Regions from separate parts of the Bacillus sp. NEB1478 genome, predicted to be linked through region 2. Evidence: riboswitches for the same ligand, from Rfam matches in the RefSeq annotation. Region 2 holds a riboswitch; each other region holds the start of a gene.

What was found. Region 2 has a riboswitch for S-adenosylmethionine ahead of RGB74_RS04345 (methionine ABC transporter ATP-binding protein). Riboswitches for the same ligand answer to the same signal wherever they lie in the genome.
Region 1: it holds a riboswitch for S-adenosylmethionine, as region 2 does, so the genes downstream of both, RGB74_RS09180 (YezD family protein) here and RGB74_RS04345 (methionine ABC transporter ATP-binding protein) in region 2, are expected to answer to the same signal.
Region 3: it holds a riboswitch for S-adenosylmethionine, as region 2 does, so the genes downstream of both, metK (methionine adenosyltransferase) here and RGB74_RS04345 (methionine ABC transporter ATP-binding protein) in region 2, are expected to answer to the same signal.

The regions. Positions count from the first base shown of each region.
Region 1 covers NZ_CP134049.1:1,850,367-1,856,193, forward strand. Annotated here, with positions in the region: gene blaOXA (class D beta-lactamase) at 1-332, shown strand, start outside; gene RGB74_RS09165 (pentapeptide repeat-containing protein) at 517-1,167, shown strand; gene RGB74_RS09170 (homocysteine synthase) at 1,241-2,545, opposite strand; SAM riboswitch class I at 2,670-2,774, opposite strand; gene RGB74_RS09175 (sulfite exporter TauE/SafE family protein) at 2,818-3,732, opposite strand; SAM riboswitch class I at 3,945-4,051, shown strand; gene RGB74_RS09180 (YezD family protein) at 4,180-4,293, shown strand; gene RGB74_RS09185 (phosphoadenylyl-sulfate reductase) at 4,396-5,106, shown strand; gene sat (sulfate adenylyltransferase) at 5,134-5,827, shown strand, end outside.
Region 2 covers NZ_CP134049.1:916,652-922,478, forward strand. Annotated here, with positions in the region: partial or broken gene RGB74_RS04315 (KGG domain-containing protein) at 85-330, opposite strand; gene RGB74_RS04320 (toprim domain-containing protein) at 607-954, shown strand; gene RGB74_RS04325 (thioredoxin family protein) at 1,134-1,475, shown strand; gene sigI (RNA polymerase sigma-I factor) at 1,939-2,694, shown strand; gene RGB74_RS04335 (anti-sigma-I factor RsgI family protein) at 2,780-3,943, shown strand; gene RGB74_RS04340 (hypothetical protein) at 4,064-4,408, shown strand; SAM riboswitch class I at 4,486-4,604, shown strand; gene RGB74_RS04345 (methionine ABC transporter ATP-binding protein) at 4,690-5,715, shown strand; gene RGB74_RS04350 (methionine ABC transporter permease) at 5,708-5,827, shown strand, end outside.
Region 3 covers NZ_CP134049.1:1,079,613-1,085,439, forward strand. Annotated here, with positions in the region: gene RGB74_RS05170 (MFS transporter) at 1-381, opposite strand, end outside; gene pckA (phosphoenolpyruvate carboxykinase (ATP)) at 515-2,098, opposite strand; SAM riboswitch class I at 2,374-2,501, shown strand; gene metK (methionine adenosyltransferase) at 2,661-3,866, shown strand; gene RGB74_RS05185 (phosphatase PAP2 family protein) at 4,037-4,588, opposite strand; gene RGB74_RS05190 (manganese catalase family protein) at 4,709-5,278, opposite strand; gene RGB74_RS05195 (spore coat protein CotJB) at 5,297-5,524, opposite strand; gene RGB74_RS05200 (spore coat associated protein CotJA) at 5,566-5,787, opposite strand.

The DNA.
Region 1 (5,827 bases), 930 kb from region 2:
GAGGTATTGATGCATTCTGGCTGGACAGTTCGCTTAAGATTTCTGCTGTTGAACAAATGAGATTTATGGAAAGGCTTGTAAAGGAAAAGCTGCCATTTGAAGAAAAACATCAAAAAACAGTGAAGAGAATGATGATTCAGGATGATAAGGATAGCTATGTCCTGCACGGGAAAACCGGAACAAGATTGTCCGATTTCGGGCTTGGATGGTATATCGGATTTGTTGAGACGAAAAAAGAAACATGGGTCTTTGCGGTAAATATTGATGGAAGCGGAACTGAAGCTAAAAATATTGCCATTGAGACGTTAAAAAAACAACATGTTATAAAATAAAGATGTGAATCAAACGAATAAACAATAACTCTTTTAGTGGTTGTTTATTTTGGAGGAATAATATAAATGATGTCGAACAAGTTCTCATAAGGTGTATTTATATTATTAAACGAAAACTATATTTAACAAAAGGTATTACCGTGTATCTAAATTCGATTTTAAAAAATTCAAGGTGGAGAGGGGCATGAAATTGAAAAACAAAATAAGAGCGATTAACAAACCAGATCTCCCTTTTCATTTAGATATACTTGAGATTGATAAGGTTATGGATGGGTCTTCGTACGAAATGGGAAAGCTTGAATCAACAAATGGTACTATGAATGCCAAGAACGTTCGTTTCAGTGAAGTTCACATAAAAGGTGTTAACTTTGGAGAGGGACAATTGCCCTTTTCAACATGGCTTGATGTCATCTTTGAAAAATGTGATCTATCAAATGTGAAATTAAAGGGTGCACGATTTAACCGTGTCGAGTTTAGAGAGTGCAAACTGGTTGGTGTGGATTTTGATGAAGCGATTATGCGAGATGTTCAATTTATTGACTGTCCGGCCCCGTATTCCTTGTTTAATTTGACAGATCTTGGAGATGTTCGATTTGATGATTGTTTGCTAAAAGAAGCTAATTTTATTGAGGCAACATTCGACAATGTACAATTTGGAGCTTCAGCCATTCAAGAAGTACAGTTCTCTGACACATCATTAAGAAATGTAGATCTTAGCCAATGTCAATTTACATTTATACATGTAAAGGAAGATGATCTGAGAGGCGCTATCATTTCACCTGAACAGGCAATTACTTTAATTGAAGTGTTTGGATTAGAAGTGAAGCACGATTAAGAAGTGATTAGTCCTGTGCAAACAAAAAAGCTGACTCGAAATGTTGACGAGCCAGCTTTTCTATTTTTTATTGTTACACACCACTTGGTGAAGGTTGAATTACTTTTAATGCGTTTTCGAGATCGTAAATTAGATCATCGACCGTTTCTATGCCGATTGAAAGTCTGATTAATTCAGGGACAACACCTGATTTTCGCTGTTCTTCTTCGGTTAACTGCTGATGTGTAGTACTAGCAGGATGGATGATTAATGATTTTGAATCTCCAACATTAGCAAGGTGTGAGAAGATACTGACACTTTCAATCAGTTTTCTTCCTTCTTCAACCCCGCCTTTTACACCGAATGTGAGAATAGCACCCGCTCCTTTCGGCAAATATTTATTAGAGAGATCATGGTAGGGGCTGTCTTCAAGACCCGGATAGTTTACCCAGTCAACAGAAGGATGATCTTTTAGGAATTTCGCTACTTTTAACGTATTTTCAACATGTCTTTCCATGCGAAGTGATAATGTTTCTAACCCTTGAATAAACAAGAATGAGTTAAATGGGGAAATCGCCGAACCGAGATCTCGCAGAAGCTGAACGCGAGCTTTCAGAATATAAGCGAGCGGACCAAACGCCTCTGTATATACGATTCCTTGATAACTAGGATCTGGTTCTGTTAAGCCCGGGAATTTTTCATTATTCCAGTCAAACTTACCAGAATCTATAATAACACCGCCAATGGATGTTCCGTGACCCCCTATGAATTTTGTTGCTGAATGAACAACGACGTCAGCACCATGTTCAATAGGTCGGCACAAATACGGGGTTGCAAATGTGTTATCTACGATAAGGGGAAGTCCTGCTTCGTGTGCAATATCAGCAATAGCTTGGATATCAGCTACATCAATTTTAGGGTTACCAATCGTTTCAATGTAGACTGCTTTTGTTTTGTCAGTAATCGCATCTCGGAAAGATTGAATATTATCGATATCAGCAAATTTTGTTTGAACCCCAAGCTTAGGAAGAGTAATCGCAAAAAGATTATAAGTTCCTCCGTATAAGGAAGTGGAGGAAACAATCTCATCACCAGAACCCGCAATATTTAAGATTGAATACGTAATGGCTGCCTGACCTGAAGAAACTGCAAGTGCTCCAATACCGCCTTCTAATTTTGCGATGGTTTGCTCAAATGCGTCTTGTGTGGGGTTCATAAGGCGTGTATAAATATTACCAAATTCTTTTAATCCAAATAGATTAGCAGCATGTTCTGTATTATCAAACTGATAAGATGCTGTTTGATAGATCGGCACTGCCCTCGAATTTGTTGATGGATCTACTTTTTGCCCCTCATGTAATGAAATCGTCTCGAAACCATACTCTCTTTTCTCGCTCATACCAAATCTCTCCTTCTCCATTTGTTTTTATCATGAAATGACATGATTTCAATTTTCAAATTACTTAGAGCCAACAAAAAGGACCTCTTCCAAAAGAAGAGGTCCGTAATACATAAGAATCGGGCTCTCATCTTTCAGAACAAAAGTAGTTCTGCTGAAATTAGCACCATGCATGTCTGCTGGTTGCTGGGCTTCATAGGGTCAGTCCCTCCGCCTCTCTGGATAAGAAAAATATGAAAATTGATTTAAATATCATCTTACATACCTCATACTCAATAGTCAACAGAATTTTTTAAAAAATTTGTTTTTTTGTTTTGAGCCCTTGTTTCTTCCTTGCCTTTTTTGATTGATAGGAAGATCCCGCCTATCCAACTTACAATTAGAACAGTATATAGCGTATAGGAAGACTCAGGTGAGACATGGAATGTATTCAGCAGTACTTTTAAGTTTGTTAAAATAATGAACCCTCCAACAAATACACCTAGTATGTGTGAGGGAATGATTCTAACAAGCCATGCTGCAATTGGAGCAGCAATTAATCCTCCGATCATAAGTGACACAACCCAAATCCATTGCACTTGAGCCCAGCCTAATGAGATGAAAAACCCGATTGAGGCTGAAACCGCTACTGCAAATTCACTCGTGTCTACAGAACCGATCACTTTTCGCGTTGTCATTCCATCTTTTGTCATCAGGACCGGGGTTGTTACAGGACCCCAGCCGCCTCCACCTGTCGCATCTAAAAATCCTGCAAGAAGTCCTAGCGGTACCAATTGTTTTTTTGTGAAGGGTTTGTTTTCTGGCTGATTTTGTTTCTTATTTTGTTTAAAAAGAAATCGGTAAAGAATATAAACCCCTAATGTGATTAGAAATATGGAAATGTAGGGTTTAATTAATTCACCAGGTATGCTGCTTAAGAAGCATGCACCGAGAAAGGCACCTATTGAACCCGGTATAATGAGTCGATAAACGATTTGACGGTCAACGTTTCCGAATTTAATATGGGATACACCCGATGCAGCAGTTGTGACTACTTCTGCTAAGTGAACGGAAGCTGATGCTGCCGCAGGAGCAATCCCGAACACTAATAACAATGTGGTGGATGTAACGCCATAAGCCATTCCTAAGGCTCCATCAATTAATTGTGCAATAAGTCCGATAAGCGCTAAAACTATTAACTTTTTCATGATCTCCTCCTTGAAAAACAAAAAAGGCTCTCAACGGTTTCGTTAAGAGCCTTCGGTTTTCCGATCAGCATTTGGTTTTAATTTTAATTATTACTATATGATTTATCGGGATAACATGTCAACGATTCATATGATTTTATTTTGAAAAGAAAGAATAATTAAAAAAAGGTCTTGATATCATGTGAATATGTTGTTATGATTTTAAAAAATTAAACTTATCAAGAGTGGTGAAGGGATCTGGCCCGATGAAACCCGGCAACCTGCTATGCAGTAAGGTGCTAACTCCAGCAGAATGTTTACACATTTTGGAAGATAAGGTAATACGCTTACCTCCACTATCTTTCCGAAATGGAAAGGTTTTTTATTTTTATAGTAAAAAATCTTAACAGAGAAATTTATGGAAAGGGTGGTTTATAAGTGGCTAACGAACAAGATGAAAATGATTTTATTCCACAGTTAAAAAAAATGTTGAGCAATATTCAATTTGGATCAATTACATTAGTTGTTCAAGACGGAAAAGTCATTCAACTGGAAAAAAATGAAAAACTACGAATTAAATAATTCGCTGACTAGAAAACTAGAGGCGGTTTTAACTTAGATGAAAAGGAATTCCTTTCATCTCCGTTAAAACCGTTTTTTTGTTTCAAAAAAGGAGGGAGTTCGTTGATCACTTATGATACTTGGAAGAATCACGAACACAATTATGATTTTGAGATAGAGAATGAAACAAAAGGCGCTTTAGATGTTTTGAGGTGGGCATATCAGCAATATGGAGATGAATTGGTATATGCGTGCAGTTTTGGAATCGAAGGAAGTGTTTTAATCGATCTCGTTCATCAAGTAAATCCAAGTGCGAAGATCACATTTTTAGATACTCATCTTCACTTTCAGGAAACTTATCAAGTGATTGAAGATGTGAAACAAAAGTACCCAACACTGCAGATTAAAATAAAACAGCCTTCATTATCCCTTGAAGAACAACTTGAACAATATGGAGAAAATCTTTGGAGAACGGATCCTAACCAATGCTGCAAGTTAAGAAAAGTGATACCGCTCGAGGATGAACTAAATGGTGTTAAAGCGTGGTTATCTGGGCTCCGCCGAGAGCAATCACCTACGAGAAAGCATATCCAATTTGTTAATAAAGATGAGAGGTTCCATAGTGTGAAAATTTGTCCATTAATTCATTGGACGTGGAAAGAGATTTGGCGATATGCCCATAAGAATAATTTACCTTATAACAAATTACATGATAATGGCTATCCAAGCATTGGATGTGCACCTTGTACTAAAGCAGCATTAGATATAAACGATCTTCGCTCTGGGCGATGGTCCGGCCACGAAAAGCTAGAATGTGGATTACATCAAGCCTAATATTCAACACAGGAGGAGAGAAATATTATGACTACTATTTCTGCAATCAAGCCCCACGGTGGAAAACTTATTAACAAGTATGATCCTAACCGATCGTTTGATCACATTCAGAAGGAAATTCCGTTAGATGCCACATCATTAAGTGATCTTGAGCTAATCGCAATTGGTGCATACAGCCCATTAACTGGTTTCTTAAATGAAGATGATTACTTTTCAGTCGTTAACGATATTCGTTTAGCAGACGGAACAGTCTGGAGCCTTCCGATTACTTTACCTGTTCAAAGTGAGACAGCTGCTGTTTTATCGAAAGGTGAAGAAGTGAGATTAGTGTTCGAAGGAGAAACATACGGTGTTTTGAAGGTCGGAGATGTTTTTCAGCCAGATAAACAAAGAGAAGCTGAAAAAGTCTACAAAACTTCAGATCAAGCTCATCCAGGGGTAAAAAAATTATTAGGTCGGCCATCCGTATATGTTGGCGGAGAAATCACACTTGTGAAACGAATACAGAAAAAAGCGTTCTCTGAATTTCATTTAGATCCATCAGAAAGCAGAAAAACATTTCAAGAATTAGGCTGGAAGAAAATCGTTGGCTTTCAAACGAGAAATCCTGTACATCGTGCACATGAATATATTCAAAAAACAGCGTTGGAGACAGTTGACGGATTGTTTCTAAATCCACTGGTCGGAGAAACGAAATCAGACGACATTCCAGCAGATGTTC
Region 2 (5,827 bases):
TCCCACGTTAATTTGCAGATAACCACGAATCGATATTTTCAAACAAAATCCGACAACTGCTCGCCGGCTACTTTATTCTTTCAAAGACGATGCAAGCCCACCTTTTTTACCGATCTGCTGATAAAATTCTTTATCATGAGAATCTGATGTAGAAATACCGCCCTTTTTTCCTATCTCTTGGTAGAACCCGGTATTATGAGTTTGCGATGTAGATTTACCGCCTTTTTTTCCAATTTCTTTAAAGAATGCTTTTCCTTTCGAACGTGCGGTTTTAAGACCGCCTAATCTTCCAGCTTCTTCACGGCTCATCTTTTCAGCATTGCCAGCCATTGTATCGCTCCTTTTTAATTATGATGAATCACTATCTACTTTAAGAATCACAATATTCAACATTTAACCTGAATCCTTACGTTATAAACACTTTTCAATGTTTTTGAGAGAATAGTCATTAAAATAGCGGCTGCAACAAAAATAGGGTAGGAAATAACTAAAAAGGGGAATGTTATTAAAGAACATCTCTTGCAGGATTTTAATAAAATAAAGCAAATATAATATTTAATCGATGCATTCATTTAACAGTGCTTCAATGTATAGGAGAGATGCGTAATGAATGGAAGCATGAATAAAGTAATCATTGTAGAAGGCAAATCTGACAAAGATAAGATCGCTACGATTTTAGATGAACCCGTAGAGATTATTTGTACAAATGGAACATTAGGTCTTAGCAAACTAGAGGAACTTGCAATAGCTATAGAAGATAGAGATGTTTACATCTTAGTGGATGCTGATGATGCTGGTCTTAAATTAAGAAAGCTGCTTCAACGCGAGCTGCCGAATGCTGAGCATTTATATATTCATAAAATGTACAGAGAAGTAGCAAAAACCCCACTGGTGTATTTAGCAAAGGTATTAGTCGGTGCTCATTTTAATATTCATAAAAATTGTTTAGGATAATCAAAAACAGCCTCTTTTCCCCCTTTGTAATCATCAGTTTTTCCTGGTGAGCGGGTAAAGGAGGTTTTTGACTTTTTACATAGAAACCATTGTCAAAGCTTTTTTTAAGCGGAAATTCATGATTTCATGATATCCTAATAGCACAAAATCTCATTACAAATAGTATGGAGTTTATGAATATGAATGAAATCACACGAAATAACTGGAATTCAACAATAGAATTATCTCGTAAGGAACCCTTTTTTCTCTATCTAGAAACTCCGTTATGCGGTACATGCAAAGTAGGGAAAAGAATGTTTGAGGTAGCATTGGCAACGATTGAAGGCCAATCTGACAGCAGTGACTCTATTCAATCAGGGGTATGTAATATTAACAGCATGCCTGAGCTCGCTGAAAAATATGGAATTACAAGCGTACCTTGTCTGCTGGTACTATCAAGGGGAATTGTGATAAAACGTATTTATGCACTTCAATCCGCTGGAGATTTATATAAAACGATGACTGAAATCATTAGAAAGTAAATTTTTTATTAAAAAAAATGTGGTTTAAGCCCCATAATGAGTAAACAACATTCTAGTTCTAATGAAAAGTCCTTTTTTCGGGGGTTTTTCTCAAAACAAAATATGGTAATTAAATGTCGCTGACACACTTCTATGTAATAAAAAGGAGTGTGTTTTTTATGTCGGATAATGGCGTACAAGCCTTATTAGAATAGGTTTTTTGGTAAATAAAGAAGAATTATCTGTTATTTTTGCAAATTCAGTAATTTAACAAGAAAGTCACAAATGTTACGGTGGCTGTAATATTGTTATAGAACTGTATCCTACAAATGTCAAAAGTCATGGTATAAATGATTAGGAGAGCTTGATTGATGTTTGCTCCCAGTGTAAATGTGGTAAATAAGAATGATTTGTTTAAAACAAAAAAATAACTGATTTTAAAAATAACCGGTAAGCAATTTATTAACAGAGGTGATTGATAATCATGACATCATTAAATTTAAACGCTGTATTTCCTTTAGCAAAGAATAAACTAACAAGCATAGAAGACAAGGTATTAACGATCCAGCAACGAGAAGATGAAAAATTAAGAAACGAACTTATAGATGACTATCAACCATTTATTAAAAAAGTAACTTCAAAAGTGTGCAGTCAATATATAGATCGAACAATGGACGAGTTTAGTGTAGGTCTTTTTGCCTTTAATGAAGCAATCGATCAGTATCAAGAAGGGCAAGGAAGCCGTTTTCTATCGTTTGCCGATATGGTAATCAGACGCCGTGTAATCGATTATATCCGTAAAGAAGTTCGTCAAAACCGATTGATTTTTCTTCAGCCTGATGAAGAAGACGAAGAAGGCCGTTTAGAAGAGAGCTATGCTGAACAAAAAGCAGCTATGGATCATTTTGAAGATCAGCTCCAAGTAGAGAATCGTGTATATGAAATTGAAGAATACCAAAAGATGTTAAAAACGTTTGGCTTAAACTTTAAAGTATTAAGCAAACACTGTCCTAAACACGTTGATGCACGCGAAAACGCTAAAGAAATCGCACGTCTACTGGCAGAAAATGAAGAACTTGCCGCATTCTTGAAAGAAAAGAAACAATTACCGATAAAAGATTTATTAAATATGGTATCCTGTAGTCGAAAAACGATAGAGAGAAATCGAAAGTATATAATAGCAGTATCATTAATATACTTGGGCGATTTCCAAGCGCTGAAATCTTACATTCAGCCTTAAGGTGAAGTAATATAATTGTGAGGTAAGAGAAGCATTCTCTTACCTGCAATTTCCTACTGATCCTGCTACGTGCGGGGGGATATCATTGAAAAGCGGCATTGTTATAGAAATAAACAATAAAAAAGCAACTTTGCTTATGAAGGATGGTACGTTTGTTACGGTGAAAATACCTAAAGGAAAACGTCCTCTCGTAGGGAAGGAATACCAGACTTCTTATTTTTCTTTCAAAAAGAGAAGTCTTTTTGCGTTGCCTTCACTATCTTTATCTGTAGCCGTCTTAGTGGCTTTTGTTTTTTTATCTGGCATTATTCCCATTGGCAGCCAGTCTGCTGCAGCAGCTTACGTAAGCTTTGATATCAATCCTAGCTTAGAGGTTGGTGTGAATGACGAAATGAAGGTTGTTGAACTTTCCGCTTTTAATAAAGAAGCTAAACAATTAATAAAAAAGCATCACTTGTCGATTGATGAACATCCTTCATTCCAAGTGTTTGCCAACCAGCTTATAAACGCTTATGAAGCGGAAGGATATATGAAGTCAGATCATTCAATGCTGATTACAACCGTTTCAAGTGAAAAAGGAAACGGTAAAACGGAAGCAGAGCTCGATCAAGCGGTTAATTCAATAGTGAAACAAGCTGTCATTAAGTACCCCGTGGCAATAACGGTAACGGAGACAAACCGTGATACACGTAAAAAGGCTGCGCAGCTTGGTGTATCCTCAGGTAAACTGACTGCTTTTCAAAAAGCCAATAAACAACAGGTGCCTATCCAAGAAAAGATTATTAAAGAAGCTAACATTCAAGATCTTCAAAAGAAAGCAGCTGTTTCGTCTAAAGACATAAAGGTGATTCCACATCCTAAGCAGATGCATACACCTGATCCTGATAAATCGAACAATCATACAGATCGACCTGCACAACAACGGAATCATGAATCTAAAGAATACATTGTAAAACCGAACAAACATAATAAACTGCATACAGAGTCAAAGAACCGTAATAATAATAGTCCTGTCCGTGAAAAAAATTACGGAAAGCCAGATTACAAAAACAATAACAGAAGTCAAAATAGCAATGAATCAAACAATAAACATCAAGAAAATCGAAAGCAAAATTATTCTGAACAAATTAAAACGAACCCTGATTCCCATCATAATGGCAGGAACGGGAACGGAAGAAGCAATGAGCAAAGCAAAAATAGCAACGGTCATAATGGCAGCGAAACAGGGAAAAGCAGACATAATCACTAAAAATGGTTAAACCTGTCGTAATTCCAAAAACGATTCTTTAGAGCTGTCGAAAGCTTTATAAAGGTATACCATCATTCCTCACGAACAAGAAAAAGTAACAATCAATTCGGGGGGATCTTTATGTTGGATGTACACTTTTTTGAAGAACAGATTGCCAGAAGTCCATATCTGCTTTTGTATAACATTCCGGTTAAGCCGAACTTCGAAATGTATGATGATACAACGCTTAAGATAGGTTACAAAGAAGGCAACAGCAACCGAATTGTCATTTTTAAAGGAAATCCAAACTATCTGATTTTGATGTTAGAAGGAAAGATGAAACTGACTACCCTCTTGCGGCAAGAAATGGTCGAGTTTCAAGGGACGTTAAGACAGCGGCTTAAATGGGAAGCGATTTTTTATCTAAGTTCTCACTGGGAACAAATATCTAGTGGGCTAATGTTCAAAAATGCGAAAAAAGTTTGACACCTATCGACAACGATGTTATTATTCTTCACATCGACTTTAAAATGTTTCGCTTTAACTTAATAACGCAACGCTTTAACTTATCACGAGTGGTGGAGGGACTGGCCCTATGAAACCCGGCAACCGCTAGTTGGCTTATTGTCAGCTAGAAAGGTGCCAATTCCTGCAGGACATTATTTGTCTTGGGAGATGAGGAGAATGCGCATATATTATGCCTTTCTGCTCATATTGAAGCAGAAGGCATTTTTTTATTTTTTATTTAGGAAATGAGGTTAGGTATTTTGATTAACTTACGATCAGTCCGTAAAGTCTTTCAAACCAAAGATGGTGAAGTAAAGGCTGTTGATACGGTAGATTTAACAATAAATCAAGGAGAAATATACGGGATTATCGGATATAGCGGTGCTGGAAAGAGTACGCTGATCCGCATACTGAACATGCTGGAAAGACCAACGAGCGGTTCAGTTTCAATCGGTGGAAAAAACATGTCTGAGCTTTCTTCAAAACAGTTAAGAGAAGCCAGGCAAGAAATCAGCATGATCTTTCAGCACTTTAACTTGCTTTGGTCAAGAACGGTTCGGGAAAATATCGCTTTTCCTTTAGAAATTGCAGGTGTAAAAAAGGCTGAGATTAACAAACGAGTAGAGGAACTCATTAATCTTGTCGGTTTAGAAGGCAGAGGCGGATCTTATCCCTCCCAGCTTAGCGGCGGTCAAAAGCAGCGTGTTGGTATAGCAAGAGCTCTGGCGAATCAGCCAAAAGTATTATTGTGCGATGAAGCAACTTCCGCACTTGACCCGAAAACGACGGACAGCATCCTCGATCTCTTAGTAGAGATCAATAAAAAACTTGGTTTAACAATTGTACTGATTACACATGAAATGCATGTTATCCGAAAAATATGTCACCGCGTAGCCGTAATGGAAACCGGTAAAGTTGTTGAAGAAGGAGATGTATTGAGCGTATTTAAAAACCCTGCTCAAAACATTACCAAAGACTTTGTTAAACAAGTGACAGAACCTGAAGAAACTGTTGATACAATTAAACAATTTATTGATGGATTCCCTGAAGGCAAGATCATTCAGCTCACTTTTGTCGGAGGTCGTACTGGGCAGCCGCTCATTACAGAATTGATTCGAAATTATGAGGTAGATGTTAATATCCTTCAAGGGAAAATTTCGCAGACACAAAATGGTCCGTATGGGACGCTGTTTATTCAAATTAAAGGCAGTGACTCTGCCCTAGAAAAAGCGATGAAATTTTTGGACAGTGTGCAGGTTGAGGTTGAGGTGATTCATAATGCTTAGTATTTGGTTCCCGAATGTTCAATGGGATGCAGTCATTCAGGCGACAAATGAAACATTATACATGTCGGCAATATCAGTAATCGTTACATTTATCTTAGGTCTTGCCCTGGGA
Region 3 (5,827 bases), 160 kb from region 2:
TTTTAATTTTCCATTTTTTGCAGGATTAAAAACAGTCGAAAAAAACCCTAGACCAAATAATAGTGCATATATGTGCCAAAGCTCTGTTGCAAATACGAGACCAAAAATAATAACGCTTCGAGCTGCATCTGCAACAATCATAATGTACTTTCTTTCCCACCGGTCTGCAAATACTCCAGATATTGGTCCTAGAATCGTCATTGGTAAAGCTAATGACAACATGATAAATGAGACTTGAAGTGGTGAAGCTTCCCATTTAAGTCCAACAAGGGTGAACACAGCCAGAATGGAAAGCCAATCACCGAGATTGGAAATTAATTGAGCAGATATTAAAAATTGATAAGGTCTGCTTTTTAACAGTTTTTCTGATGTTTGTTCCACAAAATCAGCTCCTAATTATAAAGTGACATCCATGTCATTATTATAATTGACATAGATGTCACTTTGCAACTGATTTTTCTAAAAAATACCAAAAAACCTCCCGTTTAAGATGGGAGGTTAGTTAGATATTAGATTATGAAAGTGGACCAGCGTTCATAATTTCAGGCGAGACAGCTTTAAATTTTTCAAAGTTTGCTTTGAACTTTGCTGCTAATTCTTTTGCTTTTACGTCGTATTGATCTTGGTTTTCCCATGTTTTCTTCGGTTGAAGAACTTGATCGGGTACACCAGGACAATGAGTTGGGATGTGCAGTCCGAATACCGGATCTACAACAGTTTCAACAGATGTAAGTTCACCTTCAAGCGCAGCTTGCACCATTGCACGCGTATAGCCAAGGTTCATACGCTTTCCGACACCGTATTCCCCGCCAGACCATCCAGTGTTGACAAGGTATACTTGAACGTTGTGCTGGTCGATTTTCTTACCAAGCATTTCTGCATAAACCGTTGCTGGCAGCGGCAAGAATGGAGCTCCAAAACATGTTGAGAAAGTAGCTTGCGGTGAAGTAACTCCTCTTTCTGTTCCTGCAAGTTTACTTGTGTATCCAGAAAGGAAATGATACATCGCTTGTTCTTTCGTTAACTTACTGATTGGAGGCAATACGCCAAACGCATCAGCTGTTAAGAATACAATCGTATTTGGATGTCCAGCTACACTTGGCTGGATAACATTTGGAATTGCGTCTACAGGGTATGCAGCACGTGTGTTTTCAGTTAAAGTTGAATCTTTATAGTCGGCGATTCGCGAATTCTCATCAATCATCACATTCTCTAAAACGCTTCCAAATCGGATTGCATTCCAGATTTGCGGCTCTTTTTCATATGAAAGATCGATTGTTTTTGCATAACATCCGCCTTCGATATTGAAAACACCAGTATTCGCCCATCCATGCTCATCATCACCAATTAGTCTGCGGTTAGGATCTGCCGATAATGTTGTTTTCCCAGTTCCTGAAAGACCAAAGAATAATGCCACATCGCCTTCATTTCCAACGTTTGCAGAACAATGCATGGATAGAATTCCTCTCTCAGGAAGCAAGAAGTTCATAACAGAGAAGATGGACTTTTTGATTTCGCCAGCATATTCTGTTCCACCGATTAATACGATGCGTTTTTCAAATGATATAATAATAAACGTTTCAGAGTTCGTTCCATCTTCTGCAGGATTAGCTAGAAATCCAGGTGCTGAAACCACTGTGAATTCTGATTCGTGTCCAGCTAATTCGCTTTCGTTAGGACGTACGAACATCTGATGTGCAAATAAGTTATGCCATGCGTATTCATTAACTACTTGAATAGGAAGACGGTATTCTTTGTCTGCACCTGCGAATCCTTTAAATGAAAATAACTCTTCTTTGCTGCCTAAGTATTGAAGTACTTTTTTATACAATTTATCGAAATTTTCGGGTGAGAAAGGCTTATTTACTTTTCCCCAATCAATTAGATCTTTCACGGAGGCGTCTTCAACGATAAATTTGTCTTCTGGTGACCGTCCTGTATATTTACCAGTAGTTGCTCGAAGCGCACCTGTAGATGTAAGAATGCCTTCATTACGGTTTAACGATTTTTCAACTAGTACCGGGACAGGTAAATTCTGGTGAGTCGTTTGACGAGTCACAAGTTCATTTAAAGTTGTCGTAAATTCCAATGTATTCATATCAGACAGTACCATCCTTTATTCTAGAGTGATATATTCGAAAATTAGTATAACACATTAACTTAAATAATGTATACTATTTTATGAAAGCGTTCCAAAAAAGTTCTTCATACTCATAATTAATTGTGAAAAATGTACGAATCATCATAATATTGAATGCGGTTCCAATTGTTTAATTTTTCACTTCTTTCTATATAATATGGAATATACAGTTTTAAAGCCAGTTTCTATTGACAGGTTAAGATCATTACGCTATCATATTTCGAGAACGGCTACTCTTATTCTGAGTAGGTGGAGGGACAGGCCCTATGAAACCCAGCAACCGACATTTCGGTGGATGATCATCATCCTTAAGAATGAAAAGGTGCTAACCTGCAAGGTGTAATACCTTGGAAAATAAGAGGTTGAAGGCATATGTATTTAAACCTTTTCCTCGTGATTGAATTCGTCAAACAGGGAAGGGCTTTTTTTATGCCATTTTACAGGCGAAGAACATAAAATATGCAAATAGATAAGAATAAAGTACCGTATCATTGAAAGTAGATAAAGGGAGGATATTCAATTGTCCAAAAAAGTAAGTCGTCGTTTATTTACATCTGAATCCGTAACAGAAGGGCATCCAGATAAAATTTGTGACCAAATTTCAGATGCCATCTTAGATGAAATCCTAGCAAATGATCCAAATGCTCGTGTAGCTTGTGAAACTTCAGTTACAACAGGTCTAGTGCTTGTTGCTGGTGAAATCACAACTTCAACATATGTTGACATTCCGAAAGTCGTACGTGAAACGATTAAAGAAATCGGTTATGATCGTGCGAAATACGGCTTTGACTCTGAAACATGTGCAGTTCTAACGTCTATCGATGAGCAATCTGCTGATATCGCTATGGGTGTAGACCAAGCACTTGAAGCACGCGAAGGTTCAATGACAGATGCTGAGATCGAAGCAATTGGTGCTGGTGACCAAGGGTTAATGTTCGGCTTTGCTTGTAACGAGACTGAAGAGCTTATGCCTCTTCCAATCTCATTAGCGCACAAGCTTTCTCGCCGTTTAACTGAAGTACGTAAGAGTGAAGAAATTCCTTACTTACGTCCTGATGGTAAAACACAAGTAACGGTTGAATACGATGAAAACGACAAACCGGTTCGTATTGATACAATCGTTATTTCAACTCAGCACCATCCTGAAAACACACTGGAAGAAATCCAAAAAGATGTTAAAGAAAAAGTTATTTTACCAGTAGTTCCAGCTGAATTAATTGATGAGAACACGAAGTATTTCATCAATCCGACTGGCCGTTTCGTAATCGGCGGACCACAAGGTGATGCTGGTCTTACAGGACGTAAAATCATCGTTGATACTTACGGAGGCTACGCTCGTCACGGTGGCGGTGCATTCTCTGGTAAGGATGCTACAAAAGTTGACCGCTCTGCTGCTTATGCTGCACGTTACGTTGCAAAAAACATCGTAGCTTCAGGTCTGGCAGACAAAGTTGAAGTTCAGCTTGCTTATGCAATCGGTGTTGCACAACCTGTATCGATCGCTGTTAACACTTTTGAAACAGGTAAAGTATCTGAAGAAGTTCTTGTTGAGCTTGTTCGTAACAACTTTGACCTTCGTCCAGCAGGAATCATTAAAATGCTTGATCTTCGCCGTCCAATCTACAAGCAAACAGCTGCTTACGGTCACTTCGGACGTACTGACATCGCGCTTCCTTGGGAGCAAACTGATAAAGCAGAAGAACTTAAAAATCAAGCGAATATCTAATAATACAAAAAGCAGACCTCAAACTGAGTGTCTGCTTTTTTAGTTTATTTTGACCAAATGTGGATTTATTGGCACTTAATGTGGAATTAATCAAAATTACGTGGAAATATTCGGATTAACAGTGGAATTATTAAATTTCAATCCTTCATTAAAAGCGGATAATCCATTTTTTAATTAAAATAAGGCAGTATAACTTCATTTACTAAGAAAAAGGAAAGAAAACTTGAACTTATCCCTAAAATCATACCTGCAATGACATCAGTAGGATAATGCAATCCCAAATACATACGGGATATTGCTACTAATAGAGCTCCAACTAATAAAAACACGCCGATAAAAGGGTCTAATACGATTAAAGGCGTCACTATAGAGAAGATGGCAGTAGTGTGACCTGAAGGAAACGAGTGATCTTTTAATGGATTATCTCCAGTGATTGTATCTGGGAGCGATAAGTAAGGCCGTTTGCGCGGATATATTTTTTTGACGATCGATACAGGTATGTGACTGAGGATTAATGAAAGTAAACAAACGAATCCCCAAGATTTTAATGGATCAGGAAGAACGATTAAAAGAAAAAGAGTAGTCGAAATGGTAAAAGCCGCACCGCCTAGATGTGTCCATACATGAAAAAATCGGTCTAACGAGTAGTTGTGTGATCTACCATTTATTTGACGGAAAATTGTGCATTCTTTTTCATAAAGCCAACCCATAACTTTTATCATACTAAAAATCCCTCCTATTCATTGTAGCTACTATAATCATAGTTGCTAAATGTTAGGAGGAGATTAATGGATTGTAAATATTTATAAAAAATTGAAATACTGCCTTCATAGTAACTTCCTTTAAAAGAAAATTTTTCGGTCTCTTTCTTCTTTTAAAATTTCTACCGCTTCCCTAAAACGCTGAGAGTGAATAATTTCCCTTTCTCTTAAAAAACGGAGTGAATCATTTAAATCAGTATCATCTGACAGGTTGATAATCCATTGATAGGTTGCACGTGCCTTTTCTTCAGCAGCTATGTCTTCATACAAATCAGCGATTGGATCTCCTTTTGCTGCTATGTAACTCGCAGTAAACGGAACACCTGCTGCATTATGATAAAAAATAGCGCTATCGTGATTGGCGTAATGGGCATCAATTCCGGCATTCTTTAACTGTTCCGGAGTAGCATCCTTTGTCAGCTTATAAATCATTGTAGCTATCATCTCAAGATGTGCAAATTCTTCTGTACCAATATCCGTCAGCAGTCCGATTACTTTGTCGGGAATGGAGTACCTTTGATTTAAGTATCTTAACGCTGCCGCCAATTCTCCATCAGCACCTCCATATTGTTCAATTAAATATTTGGCAAGTGTAGGATTGCATGTAGATACTTTTACTGGATACTGAAGCTTTTTTTCGTAGATCCACATCTATGAATACCTCCTATTTTATATCTGCCAAGGCCATGGTCCGCTGTTCCAGTTCCAAGGCATTCCAGAATAGCTGTTTCCGTATTGCTGAAGTGGACCATATTTGGATTCGATTGCTCGTTTTATCTTTTTTCTTTGCTGGGCATATTGGTTAAATTGTTGTACTGCATTTGAATCTTGAGGATGTGTGTCTAAATACAAGGTTAGTTCTACAAGAACGAAGTCAACCGCTTGAAGTTCTTCCATCCACTGATAAAACTCTTCAGGCAATGTTTGCTGCAAAGTTATTACCTCCTTCTTGCATAAGGATTTTCGTAATAATCATAAAATGCAGGCCAGAGAGTGCCTTTCTTTAAAGCTTCTTTTGGAGAAAACTGCGGCAGGTCATAAGGTTGGAATCCCATATATAAATTAGGAGGAGTTGAGTAAAATTTTTCTCCAATCGGTGGGCAAGGATCGAAAGGGCTGTGGTATGGGACGTATGATTTTGTGCTAGAATTCCGATTCATCAAAATAAAACCACCTTTCAAAAGAGTCTCTAAACCATTC